2 regions of the Lysinibacillus canaveralius genome follow, and region 2 is predicted to be linked to the other one. Evidence: riboswitches for the same ligand, from Rfam matches in the RefSeq annotation. Region 2 holds a riboswitch; the other holds the start of a gene.
The links. A riboswitch is a leader RNA that binds a small molecule or an ion and turns the genes downstream of it on or off. The one in region 2 is predicted to bind thiamine pyrophosphate.

Region 1 (7,806 bases), 1.4 Mb from region 2:
TATTGTACATCTCCATCCAGCTCCTGTAAAGATTTAAAATGATTCATTTACCCGTGATTCAATGATGAAATAGCAGTGTTTACAGGTAGTTTGTCCCCTCTCCTTCAAAAAAGCTTTTTAGGGAAATAGTAATTGGCAGCACGTGTCCTGTCTTGCATGTAAAATGAAAAATCAATTAAATTTAATTGAATCAATCTCATAAATCATCCTTTTTACTACCTCCTGATGAATCCTTATTATTGTTTGCTTCCATCTGAGTACAGCTGAGACAATCCATTATAAAAAGACAGCGAATACTATTGATGAGAAAATGTCTCTAATGAATCCCCAATGCCTTCTAAATATAGATTTTACTCCAAATACCAGGTTCTAATTCAAATGTTTGGGGAATATGAATCTACCTACAATCCCTTAATCTCAACGAGCTTGATATTTTCAAACAAAATTGGCCGGCATGAGCTTGGTACAATACCGAACTCATGCCAGCCAATTAGCTGCATATTAAAAACTTTCACTTTAAAGAATCACTACCTTATTTGCATGCTCCCCCCATTTGTATAAATCTGTTATAGATTACGCGTGCTTTTTTCGAATCTGTTACACCATGGATAATGGCACGTCCATCCGCAAAGAAAACGATACGATATACCTCAAACTGACATGATAATAAATACGGGTTTAATACAAGGTTTGTGACTTTCCGACTTATGTTGCTCGCTAGCTGTTCTAGTGAATACTCTTGCACGAGACCGGGTCTTAGCTGAACTGCATCACGCCCGCAAAGTACATGTGTTTTCATTTGATTTTCAAATTGGAGAAACGGATAGATTGGTTTTTCTCCACAGGTTAGACAATGTGGATTTTTAAGCTTTGCCACATTAATTTCAGCTCTCTCCCCTTTCCACAGATCTATTGATTGGACGATGGGTGCCATTGTTTTTCCTGCAAGCCATTTCAATACATGCGTCACTTGAAAAGCAGCAATAACTTGCACGATTGGACTAATGATCCCAACTGTATCGCAGGTCATTGTATCAAGTGGTAGATGTTCCAGCAAACAATGTAAGCATGGTGTTTTCCCTGGAATAATAGGCAATGCTAGGCCGTAGCTCCCGACACAAGCACCAAATATGTACGGGATGCCTTGCTTCATTGCCGCATCATTAATCATTAAGCTTGTTTCAAAATTATCGGTTGCATCGACGACAATGGTATGACTTTTCATTAATTCCTCAATATTTAGCCCATGTACATCTTCCACAATACCTGAAATAGTAGTTTCACTATTTATTTGTGCTAATCTTTTTTCAGCAGCAATTGCTTTTGGTAAATTCTGATGAACATCCGTCTCTATATAAAGCTGTTGCCGTTGCAAATTGCTCCATTCAACATAATCTCGATCGACAATCGTTAGTTTCCCAGCACCAGCCCTCGCCAGCATTTCAGCACTAGCTGAGCCAAGTGCCCCTGCACCAATGATTAAAACCTTCGCCTGCTGAATACGCTGCTGTGTGTTTTCCCCTAAAAATAATGCTTGTCTTGCATAGCGATTGTTCAAAGTGTCATCATTCCTATTGTTGGACTGCTCGCTGTCGCATATTCTTTTTCCTCTATTCTGCCCGCCTCAAAGCCTAACCTTCCTGCATCGATAGCCAGCTTCATTGCCTCTGCCATTTTCACCGGATCCTTTGCCCCGGATACTGCTGTATTAAGTAATACTGCATCCGCTCCTAGTTCCATTGCATAGGCAGCATCCTTAGGTGAGCCAATCCCTGCATCTACTATAACCGGAATTTCTGACTGTTCCACGATAAACTTTAAGTTCAACGGATTCACAAGCCCTTTCCCCGATCCAATCGGTGACGCGCCAGGCATAATGGCATGAACACCAAGATTTTCAAGACGCTTCGCTAGCACGACGTCATCCGATGTATATGGTAAGACAATAAACCCTTCCGCAAGAAGCTTTTCGGATGCCTTTAATGTTTCAATCGGGTCTGGTAATAGCGTACGCTGATCTCCGATGACCTCCACTTTAATCATGTCACATAACCCTGACGCCTTCGCGAGCTTCGCAATACGTACCGCCTCCTCAGCGGTCTTCGCTCCTGCTGTATTGGGGAGCAGCGTATAATTTGTTAAATCGAGCTGCTCCAAAAAATTAGGCTGCTCCGCTGAAAAAATATTCATTCTTCTTACAGCAAACGTTAAAATTTCTGCCTGCGATACTTCTACCGCTTTTTTCTGTACCTCAAATGATGGATATTTCCCCGTACCTAATAAAAGCCTTGAATGATATGTACGATCTGCAATTTTTAACATACTTCATCCTCCTCCAACAAAATGAACAATTTCCACTACATCGCCATGTGATAGGCGAGTCGTTGCATAGTCTTCTTTCATCACAATATCCCGATTTACTTCAACGACAACGATGCGATTTTCTAAGCTATAATGCGCCAACAATTGTTGAACGCTTTCAAACAGCTCAACTTGCTTGCCATTTACCGTAATAGACATCCCTTTCTCACCTCCTAAATGGGCCGCCTACTTGAAATTCCTCCACCCATTCTTGTTTCATATCCTTTCTTAAAATAAGACTGGCAATCATCTCGCCTGTTGCCGGAGCTAGCAGCACACCATTACGATAATGTCCAGTTGCAAACAAAATTGCATTATCCTCTGGGTGAAATCCGATGAAGGGCTTTTGATTAAACGTTTGTGGCCGAAGCCCTGACCAACTAGCCTTTATATTCATCTGGCCAATCGCAGGGAATAGTGCCTTCGCCTTTTGAATTAAAGTCTCTACCCCATTTAAGCTTACTTGCTCTGACCAGTCATTTTCCTGCATCGTAGCGCCAATGACCAGCTCCCCATTATTTCTTGGCACAATATAATATTTATCATGAAAAATCGTGTGCTTTAAAACAAAATTGGCACTCTCAACAGCTATACATTCCCCTTTGACTGGTATCATTTCGTGCTGTAACCCAAGCTGCCGAAAGAACGGAGTACTCCACACACCACTGGCAATGACAATACGCTTTGCTTTGAAAAGCTCCTTTGTCGTTTCAATTTCAAACAGATCCTGCTGTTTTTTAATATGCAACACCTTTGTATGCTCTACAATTGATGCACCATACAGCTGAGCACCTTTTGCGAAGGCTTGGCATACACGCGCCGGCAACACATTTATATCCTCTTCAATATAAGCTGCACCTAAGATATCCGGGGTAACTTCTTGCTCTAGATTTCTTACTTCCTCTGGTTCAAGCCATGTCACCGTAGGCTGTGCAAGTACCATTGCTAATTTTTCTTTGTCACGCTCAGAAAATGCAAGCTTTAAAATCCCCCCTTTCCTAAAACCTAAGTCAATCCCGCTCTGCTCGTATAATTCTTCCTTTAACACGGAATAAAGAGACTGACTATACCTCGCAAAAGAGAAAAAGGCTTTCACCTCATCCTCCAATTCCGAATGGGCACCGAGCATGCCGGCTGCTGCGCTTGTCGCTTTTAAACCAATCTGACCTTCCTCTAGCACGGCTACATCGACCTGCTCCTTCGCTAAATAGTAAGCAATAGCACTGCCAATAATCCCGCCGCCAATCACGGCTACCTCATAGCTTTTTTGCATATTGAATGGCCTCCCTAAAATGCTCTGCTTCAGCAACTGGACGATGGGCTGAAAAAATACCCGACATCACCGCAATGCCATCTGCCTGCACGTCCCGCAATGCCTGGAGCCGATTTACCTGAATACCACCAATCGCATAGACGGGAATCTTTAAACTCCCTTTCATTTCAATAATGGGGGTAAGACCGTTTGGGGCCTTTCCTTTTTTGCTATTCGTTTCAAAGCAATGTCCGTATAGCACATAATCAGCTCCTTGTCGCTCCGCCTCCTTAGCTCCCTCATAATCATGAACAGATTTCCCTACATGAAGATGCGGAAATCGCTCTTTTACCTGTTGCACAGGCAGCCCCTTTTCTGGTAAATGCACTGTTTGGATACCGCTGCACAAAGCAATATCCAACCGATCATTGATGATGAGTTTCTCTTTTGGCACACCTCCCTCGTCCAAATATTCAAGCAGCGCCATCACTTCCTTTACCGTCTTTGACTTTTCGCGTATTTGAATAAAATCAACACTATACTGGATTTGAATTATTTCCTGCGCTAACTCCAAAACCGACTGGCAATCATCTGTTACAGCCATTAGCTTCATATTTACATGCTCCCTTTATTGATTTTAAGCAACAAAAAACCACTCTCCCAAAAGGAAAGTGGTTCTGTTTGAATGCAACATATGCACAAAGGCACACAAAACATAAACATCCGCTACTTCCCTACGCAGATACAAATCTGATCAGGTTATGAGGGTTTAAAAGTACCTACTTTCGTCTCAGCCCTTATCAAGGGATCCCCTAGTAAAATTCATTTTCAATTTATAGGCTATCTGCCGTTTGCTGAATATCATCATTCCCCTTCATATTGAGGCGTAATAAAGGCACCACTACAAAAGTAGAGATGCCTAAAAAGTGCATATGTATGTACTCATCGCTCCCTACGCCAGTATTAACTGTCAGGTTCTAAGGGTCAGGTTTTACCTTCTCAACACACACGCGTCCCCCTGCAAATTCATTGAATTGTTTTTATTGTACTGATAAAAATGGTTAAATGCAATAATTTTTTGAATCGTATGAATTATTCATTAGATCCAAGCGGGATAAAAGGTTTTTAATCGTTAGCGTTGATTCACTTTGAATTATATGAACAAGTTTCTTTTCTCATCTTTCTCATGTACCTCAAATAACAACCAACCAATTCAATAAAAAACAAGTATTTCTTTTACTTCAAGCCTATTGTGTTGTATCTAAACCCTCTTGTATCATAAAAGCAACAGTCAGCTATGATAAAACGTAGCATAACTCCATAAAAAACCTCTAGCACCGCTCACACATCATCTAAATTTTGCAATCCCGCCAATTGTTGTGAATTTGTATTAACCCCCCAGACTCACTAAATGCCTTTGTCAATTGAACAAAAGGAAAACGCAACCTCACTATTTGATTCGTTAAACTAAAAAAGCACCCGACAAGTTTTTACCTGTCAGGCACTTCTCAAATCATACTATGGGCACTTGTTAAAAAGTACCAAATACCAAACCCTTGGTATTCCTACTCTTGAATCGCAGCTTCAAGCGCTACAACCATCATGTCTTTGAACGTTGTTTGACGCTCTTCAGAAGATGTTACCTCACCAGTAATAATGTGGTCAGAAACAGTCAGTACTGCTAATGCTTGACGTCCAAACTTCGCTGCTAGTGTATATAGTGCTGCAGCTTCCATTTCAACTGCTAATACGCCATATTTCGCAAGCTTTTCATTTTGTTCTTCATCTGAATAGAACATGTCGGCAGTGAAGATGTTCCCCACTTTCAAGTTCAAGCCCGCTTCTTTACCAGCATTGTATGCTTTATGAAGTAGATCGAAGTCAGCAGTTGGAGCAAAGTCAATACCGCCGCCCCAGATCACTTGGTTTAAGCGTGAATCTGTAGAAGCCGCTTGTGCTAAAATAACGTCACGCACTTTTACGTCTTTTTGAATCGCACCGCATGTACCAACACGGATTAATTTTTGTACACCGTATTCTTGCATAAGTTCCGTTGCATAGATCGAGATAGAAGGTACACCCATACCTGTCCCTTGCACAGATACACGGCGACCTTTGTATGTACCTGTATATCCAAACATGTTACGCACTTCGTTGTAGCATGTTACATCTTCCAAAAATGTTTCTGCGATGAATTTCGCACGAAGCGGATCTCCTGGAAGTAATACGATATCAGCGATTTCGCCTTGTTTAGCAGCAATATGGATACTCATAAATAGTCCCTCATTTCAGTTATTTTCAAGTTAATGATACTTCGTTTTCCTGTTTGATGCAATCGTTAGACGTCTTGCTTTGAAAAGTTAGAGTAGTTTGTTAATTCCTTCTCATGCTTCCTATAATTGATATTTTGTTGCATATAAGTCCCATAATTCATCAAATACAGAAGTGGACATCTCCTCATGTGCCTGCATCTCAATATAAGCCGTCAATTCGTCAAAATCCTCAGCCGCTTTTGGAAAGGCCGGATCATTAAATACAGCTTCTGCAAAACGTCCTTTTTCATCTCTTGCCCCTCTATAGGTTAATACGAAATGGTAGAATGATTTCATCCTCTCTCCTCACTTTCTTTTTAATTGAACTTAGGAATTCATGTTTTGTCAATAACTATTCACATGGTATATGCTATATACCCAAACTTTCTAAAAGGAAAAATAAGAATAGGGATATTTATACTTTTGGACCTTGAAATCTTTTTATAAAAACTAAGAAAAGGAAGACAAATTTTTATAAATGAAGAATCTGCATTACGCTGCTTCCGTTGTTCTGCTGCTATGCTGAACTATTCGCTATCATCCATCCCCTGCTTCTTCTTAACTCTCAGGTGTTTCCTGCCAACGAAAAATAAAAAAGACCCCAAACGCGAGGTCTTTTATACTTTATTTAATACTCTACTTCCTGTTATTATTTTGCTTCCGCATTAACAGCAGCGGGTTCACTATTTTGCAGCCATAGAAGCCTGGCATTGTACCTGGTTATAATATCTATCAGATATACTATTTGTAACTTCTTTGTTATGTCAAACTGATTTCCTAAAATAAATGGAAGAGATTAATCTTCTATTCTTTTTTCAACAATCTATTAGACAATAGTAAACCGATTGCACCAATTACAAGGAAGACAACCGCCCGTACTAACAAATCAAGCGACGAAAGGTCGAAGAAAATAAGCTTTCCAATAGCGAGAATCAACAAGACAAACCCTGTTTTGATCATTAAGTCCATTTTCTGTATTCTGCCCGATAATATAAAACCGGCTGCAAAAGCGAATAATAGACATGTTGTAAATATGACATATAAAAAGTCAGGTAAATAACCCATTTCTGAAATGAAATATGCCATATTCCATAAGTTGACGAGCATAACAAGCCATCCTGTAATCAGCAGCTGCTCAAATCGAGGCTGCAGATATTTTTCATATCGATTATAAATAACCCCTTTATAATAAAGATCTAGGATGAGGGCACCCCAGACCCCCATGTAGATAAGATGCATCGCGACCTGCAAAAGGACTTCATCATAGATCGAAACGGAGGTCCATACAATCAATGTACAAAAGCTCATGATTCCAAGAAGCAGCGCTGGCAGTCCTGCACCTGCAATTTTCCGCGGCGCTACTAGAACAGCTGCACAGCTTAGTGCAATAAAGGAAATGGTGAAGTACATTGTATAGCTGTCAGAGAGATAAAATGTATCTATCTTGGCGATAAATAGGATGATCATCCAGAACGTCGCAATTCTTGTGATTTCTTGCCAATAAATTTTCTTAAGTCCCACAGAAAGAAACGACTCCGCTTTTGCCTTCTCACTGCTATAAATCGCTGCGATGAAGTATATGATCGCTAGCAGGTGCAGACATATTTCAAATGATTCAGCTACTTGGAAGCCGACGTAAATGAAAAATGTCGAAATAGCTAAAATCGCTGTATTTGTAATTTTCATCACAGGTGCTTGAATTCGGACTCCTAGTAAAATACCGACCACAGCTGTTGTTAAGATGATAAACGTCCTCCAATCACCATCCAGCTCCCACGCAAGTAGACCGTTTACAGCACCGATTATCGCTATAGCTGCAAAAATATCAGTTAAATTGTGCTCGCCTCGCTGCTTCATCCAAAAGGCGACAGCAGCTGTTAA
Region 2 (7,806 bases):
CTGCAGTTAGAAGACTTTCAAAATCGTTAATTTCATCGTATGCTCGCTTCCACTCCTCTTCTGTCGCAAACCCTTCCAGCCGCTCTACCAAGACTCTGCCATACCAGGAGCGGTCGAAGATAGACATCTGCCCATGCTGAGGGAGCTTACGCCAGAAGCGGTGCATATAGTGATAGCGCTGTTCATGAGGCTGTGGTGCTGAAATGGGATGGACGACATATCCGCGTGGATCAATGCGTTCTGTCAGGCGCTTGATGGCTCCCCCTTTTCCCGCGGCATCCATTCCTTCGAAAACTAATATTAATCCTATTTTATTGTTGAATAAAAACTGCTGGGCGTTTAACATTTCATATTGTAGGACGTTCAATTTTTTCTTATATAATTTTTTATCCAATTCTACAGATAGATCTAAATTTTTTAGTTTTTTCACAGAATCACTCCTTGAACATTGATATTTTTATTGTAAACCATAATGGATAGTAATGGTATTTCTTGTTGCATCCCCTTGAATTGTATATAATTTTAACGAAAGGAGAGGAAGTTATGGGGCGTATCATCACCCTCGCTATGACATCACTCGCGTTGATCGCCTACTCCATGACTGCGTTGTGGATCGGCATTAATGGCGTTACAGCTATCAATGCAATAGAACGGCTACCGCTTATCTTCTCACCGGCTGGCTTTGTCTATTTATTTTCCATTATTTTATATGCCGGCCTTCTTGTATACGTTTGGCAGGCCTATCAAAATCGCCAAACCATTTTGGCTATAACTAGGTTGCAAGTCATTTTATTCGTTATTGCCTGCGGTCTCCAAATCGCCTTTTTCCATATGTGGCATTATGAACACTATATGGCTTCCATTATTCTGCTGGCACTACAGCTCCTTTCTTTATTCGGTTTGTACCTAACATATCCGTTTCATAAGGAACATATTTTGTTACGCATTCCCATTGCAACGTGGCTTGGCTGGAACTTATTCTTTATTTTTATCATTTTTAGCTATATTCAATTATATTATGAGTGGCATGGCTTTGGGCTAAGTAACGCATTATGGGCTGTGATTTTGCTCACTGGAGGAGCAGCTTTCGCCCTTCATTTACGTTACCACCATTTCGATCGGGTTACACCGGCTATTTTTATATTTGGCTATATAGGAATCATGGTGGCAAATGGCTTTGAGGAGCTTTTTGTCTCAGCCGCTGCCCTATTTTTATGTGGCGTTATGGTCGTAGGTATTGTTTTTATGGAGAAGAAAAGGAAAAAAGAGTAGATAAGTTTTGGTCGTATCCTGCTGTCAGAATAACTCTGGCAACAAGATGCGGCCTTTCTTTTCTACTAGCTCGCTGAAAAAATTAAAAGCTGTGGACTTATTGTCCACAGCTCCAAAGTGAAAACAAAGTCATTTTTGGACTTTGTTTTCACGTTTCTTCAGCTAGTTATACATAAAGTAACATTTTATTCAGCTTGTCTTGAAAACGCTTGCCAGGCAAGGCGCGCTGATGAGCGAAGACGCGAATAGAACCTAAGTTCATGAGCGGACGAGCGAGGCAAGCAACGATGGATGAAAGCGTTTTTCAACAGGCTGAAGCTGTGGACTTATTGTCCACAGCTCCCCGTTAATCCTCTAAAGAAGTAAGGATAATTGGTTTATCTTTTGTCACGATAATAGAATGTTCGATCTGAGCAACCAATGATTTATCTGGCGTAATAAATGTCCAGCCATCGCCGGCTTCTACAATATGTTCTGCCTTTGCTGAAATGAATGGCTCGACTGCCAGCACCATGCCCTCTTTCATAATTGTTGTATCCCATGCATCATAATAGTTTAAAATGTGATCTGGCGATTCATGCAGAGAACGTCCTAAGCCGTGTCCTGTCAGGTTCATAATAACTGTTAGACCATGATCACGTGCCTCGCGCTCAACCGCTTTCCCGATTTGATTCAGCTTGGAGCCTGCTTTGACTTTTGTCATTGCACGTTCAAATGAAGACTTCGCTACCGCACAAAGCTTTTCTTTATCCTCAAAGCCTTCACCTACAACAAAGGAAATACCCGTATCTGCAAAATAGCCATTCCATGATCCGGATACATCGATGTTTACGAGATCGCCCTCTTGGATCACTTTATCACCTGGAATCCCGTGCGCCACTTCATGGTTTACTGAAATACATGTATAGCCTGGGAAGTCATATTCGCCCTTAGGACCTGATACAGCTTCTGCCTCCTCAAACATGCGGCCTGCAATTTCGTCAAGCTCGCGTGTTGTAACACCCGGCTTTGTCGCAGCTTTCATTGCTTCACGAATTTCAGCAACGATCCGGCCGATTTTTTTAAATGCATCTAGCTCTTCCTGTGTTTTAACAATCATGCTCAAATTCCTCTCTTGATTAAAAATGTCCCTTCTTACTATATCATATGAACTTGAGCGTGACACAGCAGAGTTTCTCGACCAATTGTATAGAAAGCTGTAACTGCCTAGCCTTGCTTCAACAATTTCGGTGCAGCGGTAAATAATAGGCTCGCAACTATTGCTGTTAGGATAATAGCTGGAATCATGTATGTGCCGTTATAAATAATAGAGTAAATCCATTCATTTTGGTCTCCTGCATATTCAGCAAAAAAGACTGCCCCTGCAACTGTATGTGCAGCATAACGAAGAAGCCCTCCAATAACTGTACCAAGCGTAATATAGAGAATAATTCTTGACTTCACTGAATTGCGTGCTGCTTCAAGCAACGGTTTTCTTACAACTGCGGCTAGTCCAACAACCGTGAAAGCAAGACCATAATCGAGAAGTCCCTGTACCCAATGGTAGATTTTTGGAGCAAACATCATTTGCAATATACCAATAAGTAATCCCGTTGTCAGACCAGCTCCCAGTCCCCAGCGAATGGCCATTAATACAATCGGCACCATAACGAAGCTGACCGATCCTCCCTGCGGCATACTGATAGTAAGGGTATCCAAAATAACGCCTACTCCTGCGAAGACAGCAATCTCCACAAGCATTAATAATCTCTTTTTATCCATTCTAATGTCCCCCTTAGATGTAGAACACAAGAAGGTGGAATAGAAAAAACGACCTCAGGACAGAGCCTGACGTCGTTTGAAGTCGGTTTCCATCCACATCCCTACGCAAGCTTTAACTTACAGGTTCTAAGAGTCAGTGCAGATTCCGTGCACAATCTCAGCCGACTTACTCGGCCCCCCTTGTGGTACATCTTAAATTTCCTTTATTGTACGAGAGTGTGTTACATTTTTCAAGTACTAAAAATTATGAAACTTCCACATATTTAATACGTAAATATAACAAATGTGTAAATAAAAAGGGGTATGATTCAATGGATACTAACAAAGGATTAAGCGCTCTAAATTATTTCAGCGTGTTTTTCGCTCCGTTCATCGTTCCAATCATTGTTTATTTTGTGAGCTCGGATCCTGAGGTGAAACGTCATGCAATGCGGGCTTTATTATCTCACCTTATCCCGGTAGTACTTGGCGTTGTACTCTTTATTTTGATGTTTGTCGTAGAGGTATTCGGAGTACAGGGGAACGAGGAAACAATGTTTGTCTTTTGGATCATTTTCGTTCTTGGATATGGTGTTCTTTATCTAGCTATCACTATTTGGAATGTGGTGCAGGGAATAAAAGTTCTCCGCTAATAAGTTTATGTGAAAGGGTGTTTTGGGTACTTAAAAAAGTACCATACTAAACATCATCACAAAGGCTGAAGGAGGCTGACATACATGAAGATTAAAAATTTATTTAAAACAGCTGTTAAATGGGGTCCTGTTTTATATCCTGTCATCAAAAAGATTTTGGGTAATCGAAAGGCTAAGACTTCTATGGGGACGCGACGCCGATAACTGGTCAGCGACATACAACAGTTTCGTCTAGAAGCTATTCTTACTGCTTTGTTCCTTCCCTTAATGGATTAATCACACGCTAAGCAAGAAAAGGCTGTCCAGAAAGCATAACTTTCTGGACAGCCTTTTTTGTGATACATATCCTTCAAGAAGAATAGCCATCAAACTTATAAATGCCTCTCAAAAGACATTTTAACAGCCTCTTTGTTTATCTTTACTTCAATATAATATTCGTACGGCTATGGCCTTCCTTTAACTTTTCTACTTCCAGAATAGCAGGCATTGCTTCTTTCAGCTCTGCTACATGGGAGATGACACCTACCATACGTCCAGATTTCTGCAGTTCAATTAACGTATCAATTGCACGCACTAATGATTCTTCATCAAGTGAACCAAACCCTTCATCGATAAACATCGTATCTATACGGACATTTCCTTGGAAGCTTTGGATGACATCTGCCATACCAAGCGCCAGGCAGAGCGAAGCATTAAATTTTTCCCCGCCGGATAACGTTTTTACGTCCCGGACTTGTCCAGTATAGCCATCATATACATCAAGGCTCAACCCGCTTTGCCGGCCATGGGATTCCTGGCGTTCTGAGCATTCCAGCCTGAACTGTCCATTTGATAAATGATCCAGACGAATGTTAGCGGCTTCTGTAATTTGTTCAAGATACCCCATCTGTACATACCGCTCAAAAGAAATACGAGGTTCATTTTTCCCTCTAAGCACATCATACAGCTGAACAATCTCTCCGGAAATTTTCTCAAGCCGGTCGATTTCCTCTGCCGCCATAGCCAGTTTCTGTATATAGTAATCGCACTGAACAGCATATTCTCTTGTCCTGTTCAATATATTGAACGCTTCCTCGTAGGCCGCTTTTAATTCTTGCAGCTGTTCGCGCATCACTTCTACATCTATTTGTTCCTTTCCTTCCAATGCTTTTTGCTCTGCCTCTATGTACTCCTTGAGTGCATGAGTATCTTTTATAAAATCCATATATTGCTGCTTTAGTGCAGCTATTTGTTCTTCTGTTCGCAACGCTGACTTAAAGGCTTCTTCATCTTTAAAATTTGCTTGGAACATAGCATTTTGCAATTTCACTTTTGTATCGGCAAGCTTATCAGCCAGTATTTGTTTTAATTCGGAAGTATGCTTGACTGCTTCCTGAGCTTTTACAAAATCAGTATGGACTTGTTCATAGTGCTGTTCCGCTTCCTTTAATGATTGCTGCAGGACAGCCAGTTTTCTCTTGGCTTCATTATATGCTTCTTTTACCTGTGTAAGCGTTTCTAACTGTGCGGGAATATTGCGCTGTTTTTCCTCTAAAGTTGCCTGTTGTTGAATGAACTCCTGCTTTTTCTGTTCATAATCCTTCCGCAGTACTTCAAGGTTTTCTTCACACTGGTCCAGAATGTGCTGTGTTTGCTTTACCTGAGACTTTAATACGGCAGCTTCTTCACTTTTCTGATGCAAGACTTTGACTTCCGTAGATGCTTCTATATACTGCACTTTATAATCTTCTGCGCAATAGAGGTTCACCCCCATCGCAAGCAGCTCTTCCTGTTGATCTTGCAGCTGTACTTGTGATGCTTCCATTCTGCCGAATACAAGCGAATGCTGCTGTTGCGTGTGCACCACTGTCTCTTTAAGCTGCTGGAGGACTTTTTTATCAATGGTTTCTTCTGCATGAATCTGAATATTCGGGTGCTCTGTGCTGCCACATACCGGACAGGCGTCTCCCGGTCTAAGTGCTATAGCTAACTCATAGGCTCGATTGTGAATCCATTTCTGCTCTTGCTCCTCATAAAATCGAAGCGCCTGTTCATATGCCGCCTTAGCTTGTTCAGTATCTGATTGAAGACTTGTAATCTGTTTTAATATTTTTCCGATCTTATCAAACCCAAGAACAATTTCCTTTAACCGCTGTTCCTCCGCCATCTTCTCCGGTAGCTTTACAATCTGCTTTTCCACTTCTTCCAACGTAACCGATTGATTTTCTAACAGCTTTTTATGCTGTTGAGAAAGTGCTGTAACTTCCAGCAGTTGCTGCTCCACTTGTTCAACTGATTGTTGCAACATAGGAACACTTGCGGATAGTCTGTCTATTTCTTCATAAATAGGCTTGATTTTTTCTAGTTCATTGATTTTATTTGCTTGTGCCGTTCGTTCAGGTTCACGTGCTTGCTCTTGCTTTAAACGAACTTCTGCTTCTGTAAATGTTACTTCAAGACGCTTTAGCTCCGTCCCATAAGCATTCAGTCTTTCAGAAGCAGCGGCAAGCTCTTGCTCAGTTGCGCTGCATGCTTGATATACCGGAAGGATACCAGCTGCCTTTACAGCCGTCTCCCATTCTTTGTTCTTCTGTTCAAATAACGGACGTTCTTCTTCTTTTTTAACAAGCAAATCGCGCTTCAACTGTAAAGTATGAAGACGTTCGTTCAACTTCTCTCCTTCAATGCACTTTTCCTGCAATTCATTATGTGCTTTAAAACTTGCAGTGTAAGCAGTCTCATCCAGCAGAGTTTTTTGTTCATAATACCGTTTTTCTTCTTCAAGCGCCTGCAAAATTTGATAAACATTTGCATGGCTCTCTATACGCTCAAATAATAATGATTCACGTAATGGCAGTGCTCCTGAAATTTGGTCGATATACTGGTCACGCATTGCCTTGGCCATTTTTGATTGATCCTCTGCAGCCTGCTTTTTTCCCTCTAGCTTTTTAGCGATTTCTCCGTATCTTTCGGTCTTGAAAATTTTCCGCAGAATCGCTTCTTTATTTTCTGTCTGGGAGGTTAATAGCTTTCGGAATTCACCCTGAGGCAGCATGATAATTTGATTGAATTGATCATATGTCAATCCAATAATCTCTTCAATTTTAGTATTAATTTCCTTAGCCTTTTGCCGTTCGACAACTTTTACTTCTTCGCCTTTAGGTCCAATCTCAAAAAATGCGTAGTCTTCGCCCGTCGCTGTCTTTCTTCCCTTTTTCACATGGGGAAGCTGCCGGAATACACGATATGTCCTGTCGTGCACTTCAAACAGCAGCTCGACAGCTGTATGCACCTTGTCCTCGGCAAATTGGCTGCGCAGCGACTTTTGATCCTTTCGGTCGGAACCACTTCCGCTCCCATAGAGAGCAAAGGCGATACCATCAAAGATTGTTGTCTTTCCAGCTCCTGTTTTCCCCGAGATAACGAATAGCCGATGATTTTCAAGCTGAGTAAAATCGATAACTTCTTCGCCCTTATAAGGTCCAAATGCTCGCATCATTAGTTTAAGAGGTTTCATTTCGCTCCTACCTCCTGCCCTTCTCGTTCCTCTACTAGCAGTTCATTTACCGCTTCCTTAAACAATTGCTCCATCATATCACTTGGTTCCTGCTTCGTTACTTCCTCATAAAAGGCTTTAAACAGCGTAAAGTCATCCAGCTGCTCACGTTTAGCCAGTCCCATTTCCTCTTCCTTTGCCATGCGTATTGTTTTTCGCTCTACATGCAAAGCATTTTTATATACCGTACGAACCTGCTCCATCGCATTGATAACAGGGGCTTGATCAGTAAGGCGTACAAAAACGTAATCATCACTTTCCTCGTGTCTTAAAATCTGTTGAATTTCTCCCTCTACAACACGAATGTCACGACGTGGAATGAGCTTTCGCTTGTCTACCTTAATGGCGCCATCTGCTGCCAGTTCCACCACATAGAAGCCCTTTTCATGTGCTGCTTCAGATAATGAATATTTAAGCGGTGACCCGGCGTAACGTATTTTCTCCTGCAATACATAATGGCCCTTATGTAAATGTCCCAGTGCCGTATAATGGAACGCCGCAAAATGGTCAGCATTTACGCATTCCGAGCCTCCGATAGCAAGAGGGCGTTCTGAATCACTCGTGTTTTCAGCATCTTCTCCATAAGGGGTAACGAAGGCATGCGCC

Region 1: linked by a shared signal. The riboswitch ahead of AA0Y26_RS12470 (thiamine phosphate synthase) and the one ahead of thiT (energy-coupled thiamine transporter ThiT) in region 2 are both predicted to bind thiamine pyrophosphate.

The regions. Positions count from the first base shown of each region.
Region 1 is NZ_CP154840.1:2,455,594-2,463,399, forward strand. Features, by position in the region: gene AA0Y26_RS12445 (hypothetical protein) at 1-10, opposite strand, end outside; gene AA0Y26_RS12450 (ThiF family adenylyltransferase) at 533-1,558, opposite strand; gene AA0Y26_RS12455 (thiazole synthase) at 1,555-2,322, opposite strand; gene thiS (sulfur carrier protein ThiS) at 2,326-2,520, opposite strand; gene thiO (glycine oxidase ThiO) at 2,528-3,634, opposite strand; gene AA0Y26_RS12470 (thiamine phosphate synthase) at 3,618-4,226, opposite strand; TPP riboswitch at 4,328-4,437, opposite strand; TPP riboswitch at 4,546-4,643, opposite strand; gene deoD (purine-nucleoside phosphorylase) at 5,179-5,886, opposite strand; gene AA0Y26_RS12480 (YozE family protein) at 6,007-6,222, opposite strand; gene AA0Y26_RS12485 (DUF2339 domain-containing protein) at 6,730-7,806, opposite strand, start outside.
Region 2 is NZ_CP154840.1:3,836,977-3,844,782, forward strand. Features, by position in the region: gene AA0Y26_RS19450 (polyphosphate kinase 2 family protein) at 1-430, opposite strand, end outside; gene AA0Y26_RS19455 (hypothetical protein) at 544-1,272, shown strand; gene map (type I methionyl aminopeptidase) at 1,619-2,371, opposite strand; gene thiT (energy-coupled thiamine transporter ThiT) at 2,479-3,033, opposite strand; TPP riboswitch at 3,115-3,224, opposite strand; gene AA0Y26_RS19470 (DUF4870 domain-containing protein) at 3,345-3,665, shown strand; gene AA0Y26_RS19475 (AAA family ATPase) at 4,084-7,161, opposite strand; gene AA0Y26_RS19480 (exonuclease SbcCD subunit D) at 7,158-7,806, opposite strand, start outside.